Methylomagnum ishizawai: one gene and its partner. The protein of the gene in region 1 interacts with the protein of each later gene in a pairwise test. Links are inferred from orthologs where the notes say so. Each region holds a gene or a part of one and is shown on either strand. Other genes may lie near its edges.

Region 1 (5,204 bases):
CCAGGCCGGATATCACCGCCAGGGTCGGGTTCCAGCCCTACAACCTGCTAGCCTCCTATGCGCCCTTGGGCAAATTCGACCTGATTTTCTGCCGCAACGTGTTGATTTATTTCCCGGACGACATCAAGCGCGATATTTTGACCCGGCTGGCGGGAGCGCTGACTCCTGGGGGCTATTTGTTCCTCAGCAGCACCGAAAGCCTGCCGCCGGGGGTCGACGGCTACAAAACGGTGCGCGGCAAATATTGCCGCTACTACCGGATCGGCCCTTGAGGTCAATTGGCTCCGAATGGCCGGTTCGACCACTTTCCACCCCACCCGGCCTCACCCAAGCGTATTAAAATAAAGGTAGCAGTATACATTCCTTAATCATTCAACCCCCGAGGGTGATCGCTATGAAACCCATCCACCACCTAGGCGTCGGCCTGATCGTACTGGCCGCTTCCACGCTGGGGACTCCCGCACAGGCCTTGCCCGTGTTGTTCGTCAGCACCGGCCATACCGGAGCGCAGACGCAAACCGATATCAACCATACCCAGCACTGGACCTTTTCAGTGTCCCAGAACGTCACCGTAGGCGGCGGCTTGTTCGACATGAAACGGGGTCCGTCCAGCACCGCCGATGTCAGCTTCGCGATTTTCGAGGGGACATATTCACCCCCCGCGAGCCTGGATAACGCCCTGCTGCAAAAGGATTTGACGAACACGGCCTTCGCCCAGCGATTCAAAGCCGTCCTGTTCCAAAACACCGTAACCACCCTGTTGGCCGGCCACACCTATACCGGCGTCCTGTTCTCCGACGCCCTCGACGCGCAGAACAAGGGCTATTTCGTCAAAGGCGGCTCGGCCAGCCCGCTGCTGTTCGTCAATGCCAAGGGCAAGGCCGTGGCCGGTATCGAAATACTCCCGTCCATCGCGCTTCCCGAAGCGCCGCCGTCCAGGTTCGCGTCCCCGGCCTCCACCGATGCCACCTTGATTCCCGAACCCACCCTACCCGCGCTCATGGCGCTGGGCCTCGCGGGCTTGGCCTGGGCGACCCGCCGCAGCCAACCCGCAGCGCACAAAACCTGATCCGGCCCGGCGGTTGTTTTGGACGCCAGCCGCCTTATTGAAAAGTCAAGGCTTGAATCGGCCCAAGCCATCCATCATAATGCGCGTCCTCATCGACGGCCCCGGTCCCCACGGCCCGGAGCCAACGCCAGAGTTCAATGGCAAGTCGTGTCGGTCCCCTCGCAACGATACGCTGCGAACCCCGCCAGGCCCGGAAGGGAGCAACGGTAGCACCGGATTCGTGTGCCGGGGTGTGGCTGATACGACTGCCACCCTCCCATCCCCCATGCCTACACGGTCGATAACCGGCAGCGAGCCCCGATGGCCTATCAGGCTTTAGCCCGCAAGTGGCGACCCCGTAATTTCAGCGAAATCGTCGGCCAGGAGCATGTCGTCAGGGCGTTGACCCACGCGCTCGAAACCGCCCGCCTGCACCACGCCTATCTCTTCACCGGCACCCGCGGCGTGGGCAAGACCACCTTGGCCCGCATCCTCGCCAAGGCCATCAATTGCGAATCCCCCAACGGCTCCGACCCTTGCGGCCAGTGCCTGGTTTGCCGGGAAGTGGACGAAGGCCGCTTCGTCGATCTGATCGAGGTGGACGCCGCCTCCCGCACCAAGGTCGAAGACACCCGCGACCTGCTCGACAATGTGCTGTACGCGCCCAGCCAAGGCCGCTACAAAGTCTACCTGATCGATGAAGTCCACATGCTCTCGGGGCATAGCTTCAACGCCCTGCTGAAGACCCTGGAAGAACCGCCGCCCCATATCAAATTCCTGCTGGCGACCACCGACCCCCAGAAAATCCCGGTCACAGTGCTATCGCGCTGTTTGCAGTTCAATCTCAAGCGCCTGACCCCGAGCCAAATCGGCACCCAGATGGAATCCATCCTGCGCCAGGAGGAAATCCAATTCGAGGCGAATGCCCTGAAAGCCCTGGCCCGCGCCGCCGATGGCTCGATGCGCGACGGGCTGAGCCTGTTGGACCAAGCCATCGTCCACGGCGGCGGACGCCTGGGCGAGGCCGAAGTCAGCGCCATGCTGGGCACGGTGTCGCGGCGGCCCGTGTTCGATCTGCTGGACGCCCTGGCCCGGAGCGATGCGGCGGCGCTGTTGACCCTGATCGAAGCCCTATCAGAACACGCCCCGAATTACGGCGATGTGCTGCAACAATTGCTGATCGCCCTGCATCACGCCGCCCTGGCCCAATGGGTGCCCGATGCGGTCCGCCGCGACGAGGACGCCGACCGTATCTTGGCCCTGGCCCAGCGCCTGAGCGCCGAGGATTTGCAATTGTTTTACCAGATCGGCCTGGTCGGCCAACGCGACCTGCCCCTCGCGCCCGATCCCCGAGGCGGCTTCGAGATGGTCTTGCTGCGGATGCTGGCCTTCCGTCCGGCGGAAGCCACGACCTACCCGTCCCAGCCCGGAACCGCCCCGGCGCATCACGACGGGCAGCACGCCAAATCCGCGCCGCGCCCGGAACCGCCCCGGCTGATCCATCCGCCCCAGGCCCGGCCCGAACCGCCACCGACCCCGGCTTCTACCCAGGCACCAACACCACCGGCCCAAACCACGCCAGCGCCGGCACCCAACCCGGACGGTGGCGCTCCCGCGCAGGTCAATTGGCGCGAACTGATCCGCGCCACCGGCGTCGCCGCCCTGGCCCGCGAACTGGCCAACAACTGCGTGCTGGAACACCTGGACGAAACCTCTTGCGTCCTGCTCCTGCATCCCAAGCAAGCCCTGCTCCGCGCCGCCCATACCGAGGCTAACCTGGAAAAAGCCCTGCAAGACTATTTCCGCCGCCCGCTCAAGCTCACCATTAAGCTCGGCGAACCCGCGGGAGAAACCCCCGCCTTGCAAAACCAGCGGCAAAAGGAAGAACGCCAACGGGCGGCGGAGATCGAAATAGAACAAGACGAAAACGTTATCGCCTTGAAGGAACGGTTCGATGCCCGCATCGTGCCCGGTTCCGTCAAACCCTTGGATTGAACCCGCCCCGGAGCCACCGCCATGAAGAATCCCCTCGCCCATCTGATGCAGCAAGCGCAGCAAATGCAGGAAAACCTGAAGAAGGCCCAGGAGGAATTGGCCGAACTCCAGGTCCGGGGCGAATCCGGCGGCGGGCTGGTCAAGATCGCCATGACCGGCAAGCGCCAGGTGCTCAAGGTGGAAATCGACGACAGCCTGGTGAAGGAAGACCGCGATATGCTGGAGGATTTGGTCGCCGCCGCCGTCAACGACGCCGTCAACAAGGTCGCCGCCCTCAAGCAGGAAAAACTGGCGGGCTTGACCGGCGGTATGGAATTGCCGGCCGGCTTCAAGCTGCCGTTCTAAGCTCCCGCCCCGCGCCATGTCCTCGACCGGAGCCCTCGGCCAATTGATGCAAGCCCTGCGCTGCCTGCCAGGGGTGGGACCGAAATCGGCCCAGCGCATGGCCTTCCACCTGTTGCAGCGCAACCGCCCCGGCGCCCGCCAATTGGCCGAGGCGTTGCTGGACGCCCTCGACCGCATCGGCCATTGCGCCGAGTGCCGCACCCTGACCGAAGGCACCCTCTGCCCCGTCTGTGCCAATCCCCAGCGCGACCGCTCCCTGCTGTGCGTGGTGGAAACCCCCGCCGAGGTCCACGCCATCGACCAGGCCGCGACCGGCTTCCAGGGCGTGTTCTTCGTGCTGCACGGGCGCTTGTCGCCGCTCGATGGCATCGGCCCGGACGAACTGCGGCTCGACCTCCTGGAACGGCGCTTCCAATCGGGCGAGGTCAAAGAAGCCATCCTCGCTACCAACACCACGGTGGAAGGCGAGGCCACCGCCCATTACATCCACGCCATGGCCCGGCGCGATGGCATCCGCACCAGCCGGATCGCCTATGGAATGCCCTTCGGCGGCGAACTCGAATACGTGGACGGCACCACCCTGGCCCATGCCTTCAAGGGCCGCCGGGAGTTCTGACCCCCCGCTCACCGTGGCGTGGCCCGGACGCAGCGCCGCAGAATCCGGGACAACCCATTCCTAAACCCAAAGGGGAATCCACCATGACCGACTGCCTGTTTTGCAAGATGGTGTCCGGCGAGATCAAGCCCGCCGTGGTCTACGAGAACGAACACGCGCTGGCGTTCCGGGATATCCGGCCCCGCGCCCCGGTACACGTGTTGGTCATCCCCAAGCGGCATTGCGCCACCCTGGACGACCTGCCGACCGACGATCCGGCCCTGGCCGCGGCCCTGCTCGGGGCGGTGCAGAAAGTGGCGGAATTGGAAGGCTTGGCGAACGGCTATCGCACCGTGATTAATTGCCGGGGTGATGGCGGGCAGGAGGTCTACCACCTGCACCTGCATGTGCTGGGGGGCCGGGCCATGGCTTGGCCACCGGGCTGAAGGGGAACCGGGGCAGCAAAAAACCCTGGGGCGGGCCGGCCCGCCCCAGGGTTGGATGCAGGGCCGGAAACACCGCCCCGCACGATCTCCGCCTAATTGGAAGGTTCGTTGAAATCCACGCCCAGGATGGACCAGCTATTGGGATCGGCCTCGTTGTCGGCGATCATGCGGACCTTGCAGGCGAACAGCCGATCCACCTGGCCTTTTTCCTGATCGACGATCCTGACGGTGGAACGGATGATGTAATGGCGGTTGCCCAAGGCCCAGGCTTCGGATTTCTCGTCGAGGAACTGGGCGGCGTCCGACAGATCGCCCTCGTATTTCACCGCGTCCTTGCAATGGCTCAAGGCATAGCCGATGCGCGGGGTCTTGTTCTCGATCTTGCCCAATTGCTCCTCTTCGGCCTCCTTCTCGAAAAAGGCATCCGATTTCACAATACTCATCACCAGGGGCATCACCCCGTTGTTCAACACCGTGTAGAGCAGGGCCACGAAAAGGATCAGGAATAAGATCGAAAATTTGCCGCGTGTGAATTTAGCGATGAAATCTTTCATGTTGGGTTGCCTTTGTCGTTTTCTCTTTATGTAACCGGTCAAGATGGGCAGGGTAGTCCGCTTGCAAGGGAGCGAATTTTGCGGGAGTGTGCCGCAAATGTACACAGGCAACCCGTCACGTCCGTTCCTTTGCCGCGGGCGGAGCCACGGCTGCCCCGCCACCACCCCACCCGGACCGGAACGCGATGAAACAGGATAAAAAACTCGTGGTCGCCATCTCG
Region 2 (8,944 bases), 150 kb from region 1 along the record:
GGCATGTTGCACATGGAAATCATCCAGGAGCGGCTGGAACGCGAATACGACCTCGACCTCATCACCACGGCCCCCACCGTGGTCTACGAAGTCCTGAAGTCCGACGACTCCACGATCCAGATCGACAACCCCTCGAAACTGCCCTCGCCCAACGAAATCGAGGAAGTGCGCGAGCCCATCATCGAAGCCCATATCCTGGTGCCGCAGGATTATCTCGGCAACGTCATCACTCTATGCATCGAAAAGCGCGGCGTGCAGAAGAACATGCAATACATGGGCGGGCAGGTGGCGATCAATTTCGAATTGCCCCTGAGCGAAGTAGTGTTGGATTTCTTCGACCGGCTCAAATCGGTCAGCCGCGGTTTCGCCTCGTTCGACTACGAATTCAAGCGCTTCCAGGCCGCGCCCCTGGTCAAGCTGGACATCCTCATCAACGACGAGCGGGTGGACGCCCTGTCCCTGATCGTCCACCGCGATATCAGCCAAAGCCGGGGCCGCGATTTGGTGGAACGCATGAAGGATTTGATCCCGCGGCAGATGTTCGAGGTCGCCATCCAAGCCGCCATCGGCTCCAAGATCATCGCCCGCTCCACGGTCAAGGCCATGCGTAAGAACGTGTTGGCCAAATGCTACGGCGGCGACATCAGCCGTAAACGCAAACTGCTGGAAAAACAAAAAGCGGGCAAGAAACGCATGAAACAAGTGGGCAAGATCGACATCCCGCAGGAAGCCTTCCTCGCGGTCCTGCGCGTCAACAAAGATTCCTGATGGGCGGCGGCATGGACTTCGATTTTTCTTTTTTCCTGGTGCTGGCGACCTTGGTGACCGGCGTGGTGTGGGGTGGCTATGTGCTGATGCTGCGGGTTCAAGGCGTGGAACCGCCGCCCCCGGATAAAGAACCCATCCTGGTGGAATACGCCCGTTCGTTCTTTCCCATCGTCCTCATCGTCTTGTTGCTGCGCTCGTTCCTGGTGGAGCCGTTCCGCATCCCCTCCGGTTCGATGATGCCGACCCTGTTGGTCGGGGATTTCATCCTGGTCAACAAATTCACCTATGGCATCCGCCTGCCGGTCATCAACACCAAGATCGTGGAGATGGGCCAACCGGCGCGGGGCGATATCGTGGTGTTCCGCTATCCCAAAGACCCGACCATGGATTACATCAAGCGCATCGTTGGCCTCCCCGGCGACCGCATCGGCTATGTCCATAAACAGGTGTATGTGAACGGCGAGCCGGTTAAGCAGACCGCGCTGGGAATCTACGAAGGCAGCCAACCGGGTAGCCAATGGGGCGGCGAAACCCTGCTCAGCGAGGATTTGGGCAGCGTCACCCACGATATCCTGGCGCGGGTTGGCGAACCCGCCGCGAAGGAAGGCGAATGGACCGTACCGGAAGGCCAATACTTCGTCATGGGCGACAACCGCGACAATAGCAACGACAGCCGGTTCTGGGGCACGGTGCCGGAAGCCAACCTAGTCGGCAAAGCCTTCTTCATCTGGATGAGCTGGGACGGCGGCATCGCCTTCAACCGGATCGGCACCTCGCTAAAATAATCCAGGGGCTTCCCAAACGGGCGTCGCTCTCGTAACCACCATAATTAGGGGCATGGTCCATGAATCAAACTCCCGTTCGCCAAGGTGGCATGACCTTCCTCGGCTTCGCGTTGCTGATGTGCTTGGTCGGCTTTTTCGCGATGCTGATTATCAAGATCGGCCCGATTTACCTGGACCACTACAAAGTGGTCGCTTCCCTGGAATCCTTGAAAAGCGATGCCAACTTGGCGACGCGATCCAAGCAGGAAGTCCTCCTTAGCCTAGCGAAACACTGGGATATCGACATGATCAACAGTGTCACCAAGGATAATGTTTATATCACCAAGGACGGTTCCGGTATAACGATACAAATCGCTTATGATGTCACCCAGCCCATCATGGGCAATATCGATATCGTCGCCCATTTCGACGATTCTATTGAGGTAGCCGCACGTTGATCCAAGAGCCGGAAAAACTCACCAGGAAACTGGGCCTGCACTTCAGGAATCCGCTGCTGGTGAAGCGCGCCCTCACCCATCGCAGCGCCGAATCGGATAACAACGAACGGCTGGAATTCCTCGGGGATGCGGTGTTGGGTTTTGTGATCGCCGAACGCCTGTACGGCAAATTCCGCGACGCCGACGAGGGCGTCCTCAGCCGCTTGCGGGCCATGCTGGTCAACCAGACCTCGCTCGCCAACCTCGCCCGCAGGCTGAACCTCGGCGACTATCTCATCCTGGGTTCGGGGGAACTCAAGAGCGGCGGCTACCGGCGCGATTCCATCCTGTCCGACGCCCTGGAAGCCTTGATCGGCGCCCTGCTGGTGGACCAGGGCATGGACGCCTGCCGCCATTGGATCCTCAACCAATTCGCCGAGCAGATCGAGGCCCTGTCGGTGCAGGATTGGAAGAAAGACCCCAAGACCCGGCTCCAGGAAGCCATGCAGGCCCGTGGCCTGGAATTGCCGGTCTATATCCTCAAATCGGTGGTCGGCCAACCGCACGACCAAACCTTCGTGGTGGAATGCCGCATCGCGCTGACCGCCGAGACCTGCGAGGGTACCGGCTCCTCGCGTAAGAAAGCCGAGCAGCAAGCCGCCGAGAAAATGCTGGCCAAACTGGTCCAGGACTTCGGATTCAAATCATGAAAGCAGGTTATGTCGCCCTGGTGGGCCGCCCCAACGTGGGCAAATCGACCCTACTCAACCATCTGATCGGCCAGAAAATCAGCATCACCTCGCGCCGCCCGCAGACCACCCGCCACCGCATCCACGGCATCAAAACCACGGAGGCGGGGCAGGCGGTATTCGTCGATACCCCCGGCATCCACGCCAGCCAGAAGCGGGCCATGAACCGCTATCTCAACCGCACGGCGGGCACGGCGTTGCTGGACGTGGACGTGATCGTGTGGATCGTGGACCGGCCCGTGTGGCTGGCCGAGGACGACCTGGTGCTGGAACGCATCCAGACCTCCGCCGCCCCGGTGATCCTGGTCATCAACAAGGTGGACCGGCTGGAGGATAAAGCCGCCCTGCTGCCCTTCCTGGAAAGCGCCCAGCAGCGCCATCCCTTCGCCGCCCTGATCCCGGCCTCGGCCCTGCGCGGCCACAATCTGGACGCGCTGGAACACAAGATCATGGAACTCCTGCCCGAGGGCGAACCGATCTTCGACCAAGACCAACTCACCGACCGCAGCCTCAGGTTCCTGGCGGCGGAAATCATCCGCGAGAAGCTGATCAGGTCGCTGGGCCAGGAAGTACCCCACGCCCTCAGCGTGGAGATTGAGCAATACCAGACCGAGGGCAAACTGACCCGCATCGCCGCCTTGATCTGGGTGGAGCGGGAAGGCCAGAAAGCCATCGTCATCGGCCAGCAGGGCGAAGTGCTGAAAAAGGTCGGCGAACGCGCCCGCCAGGATTTGGAGCGCCTGACCGAGGGCAAGGTGTTCCTGCAACTCTGGGTCAAGGTCAAGGAAAACTGGTCGGACGACGAACGCGCCCTACGCAGCCTGGGTTATGCCGAATGAACCCGGCCAGGACGCGGTCATCCTCCGCCGCCGCGACTACCGCGAAACCAGCCTGCTGCTGGATATTTTCTCGGAGCCACAAGGCCGCTTGAGCCTGCTCGCCAAGGGCGCGAAACGCGGGCGCAATCTAACTGCCGTCCTCCTGCAATGCTTCGCCCCCTTGCGGCTGGCCTGGGCGGGCCGGGGCGAACTCCCGGTGCTGACGGCGGCGGAACCCTGCGGCGCGGCTATCGCCCTGCACGGCACCGCGCTCTACTGCGGCTTCTACCTGAACGAACTGCTCTCGTACCTGCTCCCGCCCCTTGACCCCTACCCGGAAGTGTTCCGGCTGTACCTGGACACGCTGGGGCGGCTCGCCCAGGCCGAAGATTGCCCAGAACCCGCCCTGCGCGGCTTCGAGGTCGGTTTGCTGGAATACCTGGGCTATGGGCTGTGCCTGGACCGGGAGGCCGGTTCCGGCCAACCCATCGATCCCGCCCAAACCTACGCCTACCACATCGAATCCGGCCCGGTGGCCTGTCCGCCTGGGCAGCCCGGGGCCATCCACGGTTCTACCCTGCTGGACCTGGGCCGCGACCGCCTGGAAACCCCGGCGGCGCTCAAGGAAGCCAAACACCTGATGCGGCGGGTCGTCCAGCATTATCTCGATGGCCGCGGCCTCAAAAGCCGCGACTTGTTCCAACCATCCACAGGGAAAGCAACCCACGCATGAACGCCATAGCCCCCATCCTCCTGGGCGTCAACATCGATCATATCGCCACGCTGCGCCAGGCCCGCCACACCCGCTACCCGGAAGTCGTCCAAGCCGCCCTCATCGCCGAGCAGGCCGGGGCCGACGGCATCACCGCCCATCTGCGCGAAGATCGCCGCCACATCCAGGACCGCGATATCGAACTTTTGGCGGCGCTGCTGCACAGCCGCTTGAACCTGGAAATGGCCGTGACCGACGAGATGATCGCCATCGCCCGCAAAACGAGGCCCGCCGCCTGCTGCCTGGTGCCCGAGAAACGCGCCGAATTGACCACCGAAGGCGGCCTGGATGTCGCCGCCGACATCGCCCGCATGAAGGACGCTTGCGCCGCCCTGGCCGAAGCGGACATCGAAGTCTCCCTGTTCATCGACGCCGACCCGCGCCAGATCGAAGCGGCGGCGCGGGCGGGCGCGCCCGTGATCGAACTCCATACCGGCCATTACGCCGATGCCGCCGGCCCCGGCGCGAGGCGGCGCGAACTCGAACGCTTGCAAGCGGCGGCCCGGTTGGGCGGGGAACTCGGCCTGACCGTCAACGCCGGCCACGGCCTGCATTACCACAATGTCGCCGATATCTGCCGCATCTCCAATATCCACGAACTCAACATCGGCCATGCCATCGTGGCGCGGGCGGTCATGACCGGACTGGACCCCGCCGTGCGCGACATGAAGCGGACCCTGGAAGCGGCCCGGGCCTTAATTGACCGATGAAGGCTATTCTGCGATATTTGCCGGTCGAAATTGGCGGCGGCCCCATGGAACCACCCTGGGCGCGGCACGCGGCCATCCGCGACGGCTCACGGGGAAGTCCGAATGTACGAACAATATCGAGGCAAGCGAGTGGTGGCTAACCGGTCTGGCCAGCGCGGCCTGGTCCGGCAAGCCCTGCCGGTGCCGCAAAGACGCGCCAGCGGGATTTTCGCGGCGCTGGCGGCGGGCGTCCTGCTGGCCGCGGTGCTGGTGCTGTTCCTCCAGGTCCAAGGCTTCGTCAACCATCTCGAAGCCCAATGGGCGGCGGACACCGGCGGCGACACCCGGCTCCGCGCCCTTAACCAGCACATGGAAGCTCTGCAAACCAAGTTCAACGCCCTCCTGGCCGACTCGGTCGAAGTCCGGCTCAAGGCGCTGGAAAAAAGCGTCGAATCCGGCAAGGTGGCGCTGGAAGACCTCCGCGCCTTCGAATCGCTCAAGAACGACCTGCAAACCCTCGAAGCCTACACCGAACGGGCCGGCACCACGCTGGGGCTGGATTCGGCCCGCCAAGAGCATGGGCGCTACCAACCCATGGCGGCGGGCCAAGCCGCCGCCCTCCACAAAACCGACCTCAAGGGCGAACTGGCCGAACTCAAGACCTTGTTCTATGGCTGCCTCGCGGCGCTGGCCGTGGCCTTGCTGGCGCTGGCCCGCTATTGGGCCAACCAGCGCCGGGCCATCCGGCAATTGGAACTCCTGGCGACCCTGCCGATGCTGGCTGGCCCGCCGCCATCCGACCGTTCCCGCTGACCGGTGAGGAAAATGGCGTGGCGGTTGAGGACGAAGGACGGACGCGCCCGCTACGCCAAGCGCAAATCCACCGTCGAGCCGGTGCTCGGGATCATCAAGCACGTCATGGGCTTCCGCCAATTCTCGCTCCGGGGCCTGGCCGCCGTCACCGGCGAGTGGACGCTCGTCACCCTGGCCTTCAACCTGAAGCGGATGAACGTGCTGCGCTTCGCCTGAAGGGGGGCGAACCGCGCCCCGATGGCGCGGAAAGCGCCGGTCGCGCGACTCATCAGCGCCACAGGGCCTCCTCCATCGGCGAAAGGAGCCGGAAACCGGACCACAAGCCGCCCGACAACCCTTCAGGTCAATTCGCCAGTACTCAAGTCCGACAGACTCCTTAGGGCTTGGTCGTGAACGAGGTCTTGGGTTTCCACAACACCGTGGGCGAAACCCCGGTTTCCAGAGGTTGGGTTTCCAACCGGACATTGTCGAAGTCCACCTCGATGCCTGGGGCGTTCTGGGTTCCAGGGACGTTCAGATTGACCAGCCTGATGGTCAGCGGATGTTGGTCGTCCATCAATGCCCCCCATTCCTCGACAGAAGTCACGGCCACCTCCATCGATATCCGCTTGAATTTGCCTTCCAGCGGGATGCCGATGTTGACGCGTTGGGTGATGATGGTAGCGCCCGCCAGGAGTTGCACGGCATAGCCGGGAAAGCCGTCGAGGTCGAAGTACTCGAGGTTCGCGAAGTCCGTGTTGCCGAAGGGGAAGGCAAGCCCGCTACCGATATTGCCGACATCCACGCTCAGCAAATAGCGGGTATCGGGCTGGAGGGTGACGCCCGCCAGGGTCTGTTGCAAGCCCAGCGGATGGTTGGCGACGTTCGGGTCGGGGCCAGGGCCGGGAACTTGGGTGTGATCGCCCCAGAGCAGCGCCACATGATGCCCGTCCGGTGCCTGCGCCGGGTCGAAGACGGTGTCGAAAACGCCGGGGTTGTTCGGGTTTAACAGCCCTGGTGTGAAGTTGCCGTTCAGGCCGATGCCGTCTGGGTTGTAGACCTCCCAGCCGGGGATTTGGAAGTTGTTCAACGACCCCACGAACATGCCGCCGGGCAGTTGGGTGGCGTTGCCGCCCGGCAGGCTCGCGGAAACTTCCGGCGGTAGTTCCTCGAACGAGGGATTTTGGACGGGCAAGACCTCGGCCAGTGCCACGTTATGGGCGGTTCCTGCAACGGCCAGGGCCAGGGCCAGGGTCAGGGCGGTGAGGGGGCGGTTCGGATGGATGTTCATGGCTTTTTTCCTTTATGAGGGCGCGTTGTGGGCGGGATGGTGTATCGCTGGGGAATGGCATCGGCGTCCGGGTTTCCCCCGCCGGGAATCATGCCTTCATAGGGAAACAAGGTCTGTTATGTATTTGCGGATCGATCAGCTAATTTGTCACTCGGATCAGGTGAATTCCGCACTCAAATAGCGATTGATCCTCCGAGCCCAGGTTCATGACCACCGCTCACGCCATCCGATTTGGAAAATCCCACCAAGCTGTCCGGCCATACGAGGCTAGGCCCATCCTGATGTTCGGAAGCGGGTGGGCTTGGCCTTGAAGGCGTAGACTCCGATTTGGCAACCTTAGTCCGTACCGCCATTATTTTGGCCGTTCTTGCCGGGTTTCTATATGCCACAGGAAAATGGAGCAATCCTTTGTATCTGCCCGTAAGGACATGGTGGTTTCTGATGCTGTCGGGGTTGGCGACGGGAGCCTCGTGGGTATGCTACTTCCGGGCGTTGAAAATCGGCGATGCTTACAAAGTGGCCCCGGTCGATACAATCAGTCTTGTGCTAGTAGTGCTATTCGCCGTGGTTTTTCTCAACGAACGCCCATCGCTGCGGGAATGGTCCGGGATTTTCCTGGTGGGCTTGGGCGTCCTTGTGCTAGCCATCAAACGGTAGCCCCGAAGCTTGGCTACCCCATCGAGAATAATCCATGAATCCCATCAAAAAACCCATCGAACTCCTTACCCATTTCATCCACCACTACTTTATTTGGATGATTATCTCGTCTTATTTTGTCGCCGCGCTACTGCCGGGATTTGGCGTTTGGATGCGGGAAGTTGAATTGGGTAGCGTTGTTTTGCTACAGAACAAAATCGATGTTTCTTTGCCACCCGTGATGTTGTCGTTATTGCTGTTCAATGCGGGCCTAGGCGTGAAACATCGGGAACTCGCCCAATTGGCGTACAAGCCGCAGTTGTTGTTGGCGGGGTTGGCGGGTAATTTGATTACGCCGCTGAGCTTCATCATGGGGGTGAACTTGGTCATGGCGCGTTGGCATAACCCGGAAGAGGTCCAGCACATTCTGGTGGGTCTCGCGTTGGTCGCCGCCATGCCGATTGCCGGTGCTTCCACGGCTTGGGCGCAAAACGCCGACGGTAATCTCGCTTTGAGTTTAGGCTTGGTGCTGTCCACCACCTTGCTGAGTCCCTTGCTCACCCCGCTGGTCCTCCATGCGGTCGGCTTCGTCACTACGGGCGATTATTCCGAGGATTTACACGAGGTTGCCGCCGATGGCGTGGTGTCGTTCCTTGGCGTTTGGGTCGTCCTGCCCTCGTTGTTGGGTGTGCTGATGCAACGGGTTATGGGCGAGCGGCGACTTGCCAGCGCCAAATCCGCTATCAGACTGGTCAACTATATTGTTCTGCTGTTGCTCAATTATTCCAACGCCTCGTTGAGCCTGCCCAAGGCATTATCCCAGCCTGATTTTGATTTCCTGGCTATTTTGCTGGTGATCGTGGTGGCGTTGTGCCTGTCGGCATTCGCCACGGGCTATCTGGTCGCACGAATCTTTCACGCTAGCCGGACGAACACGGTTGCGCTGATGTTTGGTTTGGGCATGAACAACAACGGCACAGGATTGGTGTTGGTTTCCATCGCGCTAGCCGACCACCCGGAGGTGATGTTGCCGATTATCTTTTATAACCTCGTCCAGCACCTTATAGCCTCGCTGGTTGATTTTACAATGGTTCAGCGGGGTGTATGGCTGTATAAATCGGCGTAGATAGTCGGGGGGCCGGTATTCCGGGCTTGCCGTGGTAATGTTCGGAAGGGGGTATATATGCCCGCCCGGTTGGTAGAATGGGGCGGGCTTGAATGGAAAAGG

What was found.
Region 2: the proteins of recR (region 1) and recO interact in binary tests that used the Escherichia coli proteins (3 or more experiments, as listed by UniProt). The link is inferred for Methylomagnum ishizawai from one-to-one orthologs.

The regions. Positions count from the first base shown.
Region 1 is NZ_FXAM01000001.1:3,533,251-3,538,454, forward strand. What follows is about bases 2,272-5,204. They hold recR (recombination mediator RecR), read left to right. Parts: upstream 2,272-3,404; coding sequence 3,405-4,004; downstream 4,005-5,204. Other genes in these bases: dnaX (DNA polymerase III subunit gamma/tau), read left to right, coding at 2,272-3,043; B9N93_RS15825 (YbaB/EbfC family nucleoid-associated protein), read left to right, coding at 3,065-3,388; B9N93_RS15835 (histidine triad nucleotide-binding protein), read left to right, coding at 4,088-4,429; B9N93_RS15840 (hypothetical protein), read right to left, coding at 4,522-4,983; B9N93_RS15845 (5'-nucleotidase), read left to right, coding at 5,169-5,204. Outside these bases: B9N93_RS15805 (CheR family methyltransferase), read left to right, coding at 1-272; B9N93_RS15810 (hypothetical protein), read left to right, coding at 395-1,069; more of dnaX, read left to right, coding at 1,370-2,271. UniProt on the Escherichia coli protein: May play a role in DNA repair. It seems to be involved in an RecBC-independent recombinational process of DNA repair. It may act with RecF and RecO.
Region 2 is NZ_FXAM01000001.1:3,378,301-3,387,244, reverse strand. The notes cover bases 2,409-5,407. They hold recO (DNA repair protein RecO), read left to right. Parts: upstream 2,409-3,546; coding sequence 3,547-4,269; downstream 4,270-5,407. Other genes in these bases: B9N93_RS15090 (hypothetical protein), read left to right, coding at 5,151-5,407; pdxJ (pyridoxine 5'-phosphate synthase), read left to right, coding at 4,266-5,018; era (GTPase Era), read left to right, coding at 2,676-3,557; rnc (ribonuclease III), read left to right, coding at 2,409-2,679. Also shown: lepA (translation elongation factor 4), read left to right, coding at 1-768; lepB (signal peptidase I), read left to right, coding at 780-1,553; B9N93_RS15115 (DUF4845 domain-containing protein), read left to right, coding at 1,613-1,990; more of rnc, read left to right, coding at 1,987-2,408; more of B9N93_RS15090, read left to right, coding at 5,408-5,810; B9N93_RS15080 (hypothetical protein), read right to left, coding at 6,187-7,080; B9N93_RS15070 (bile acid:sodium symporter family protein), read left to right, coding at 7,772-8,842. UniProt on the Escherichia coli protein: Involved in DNA repair and RecF pathway recombination.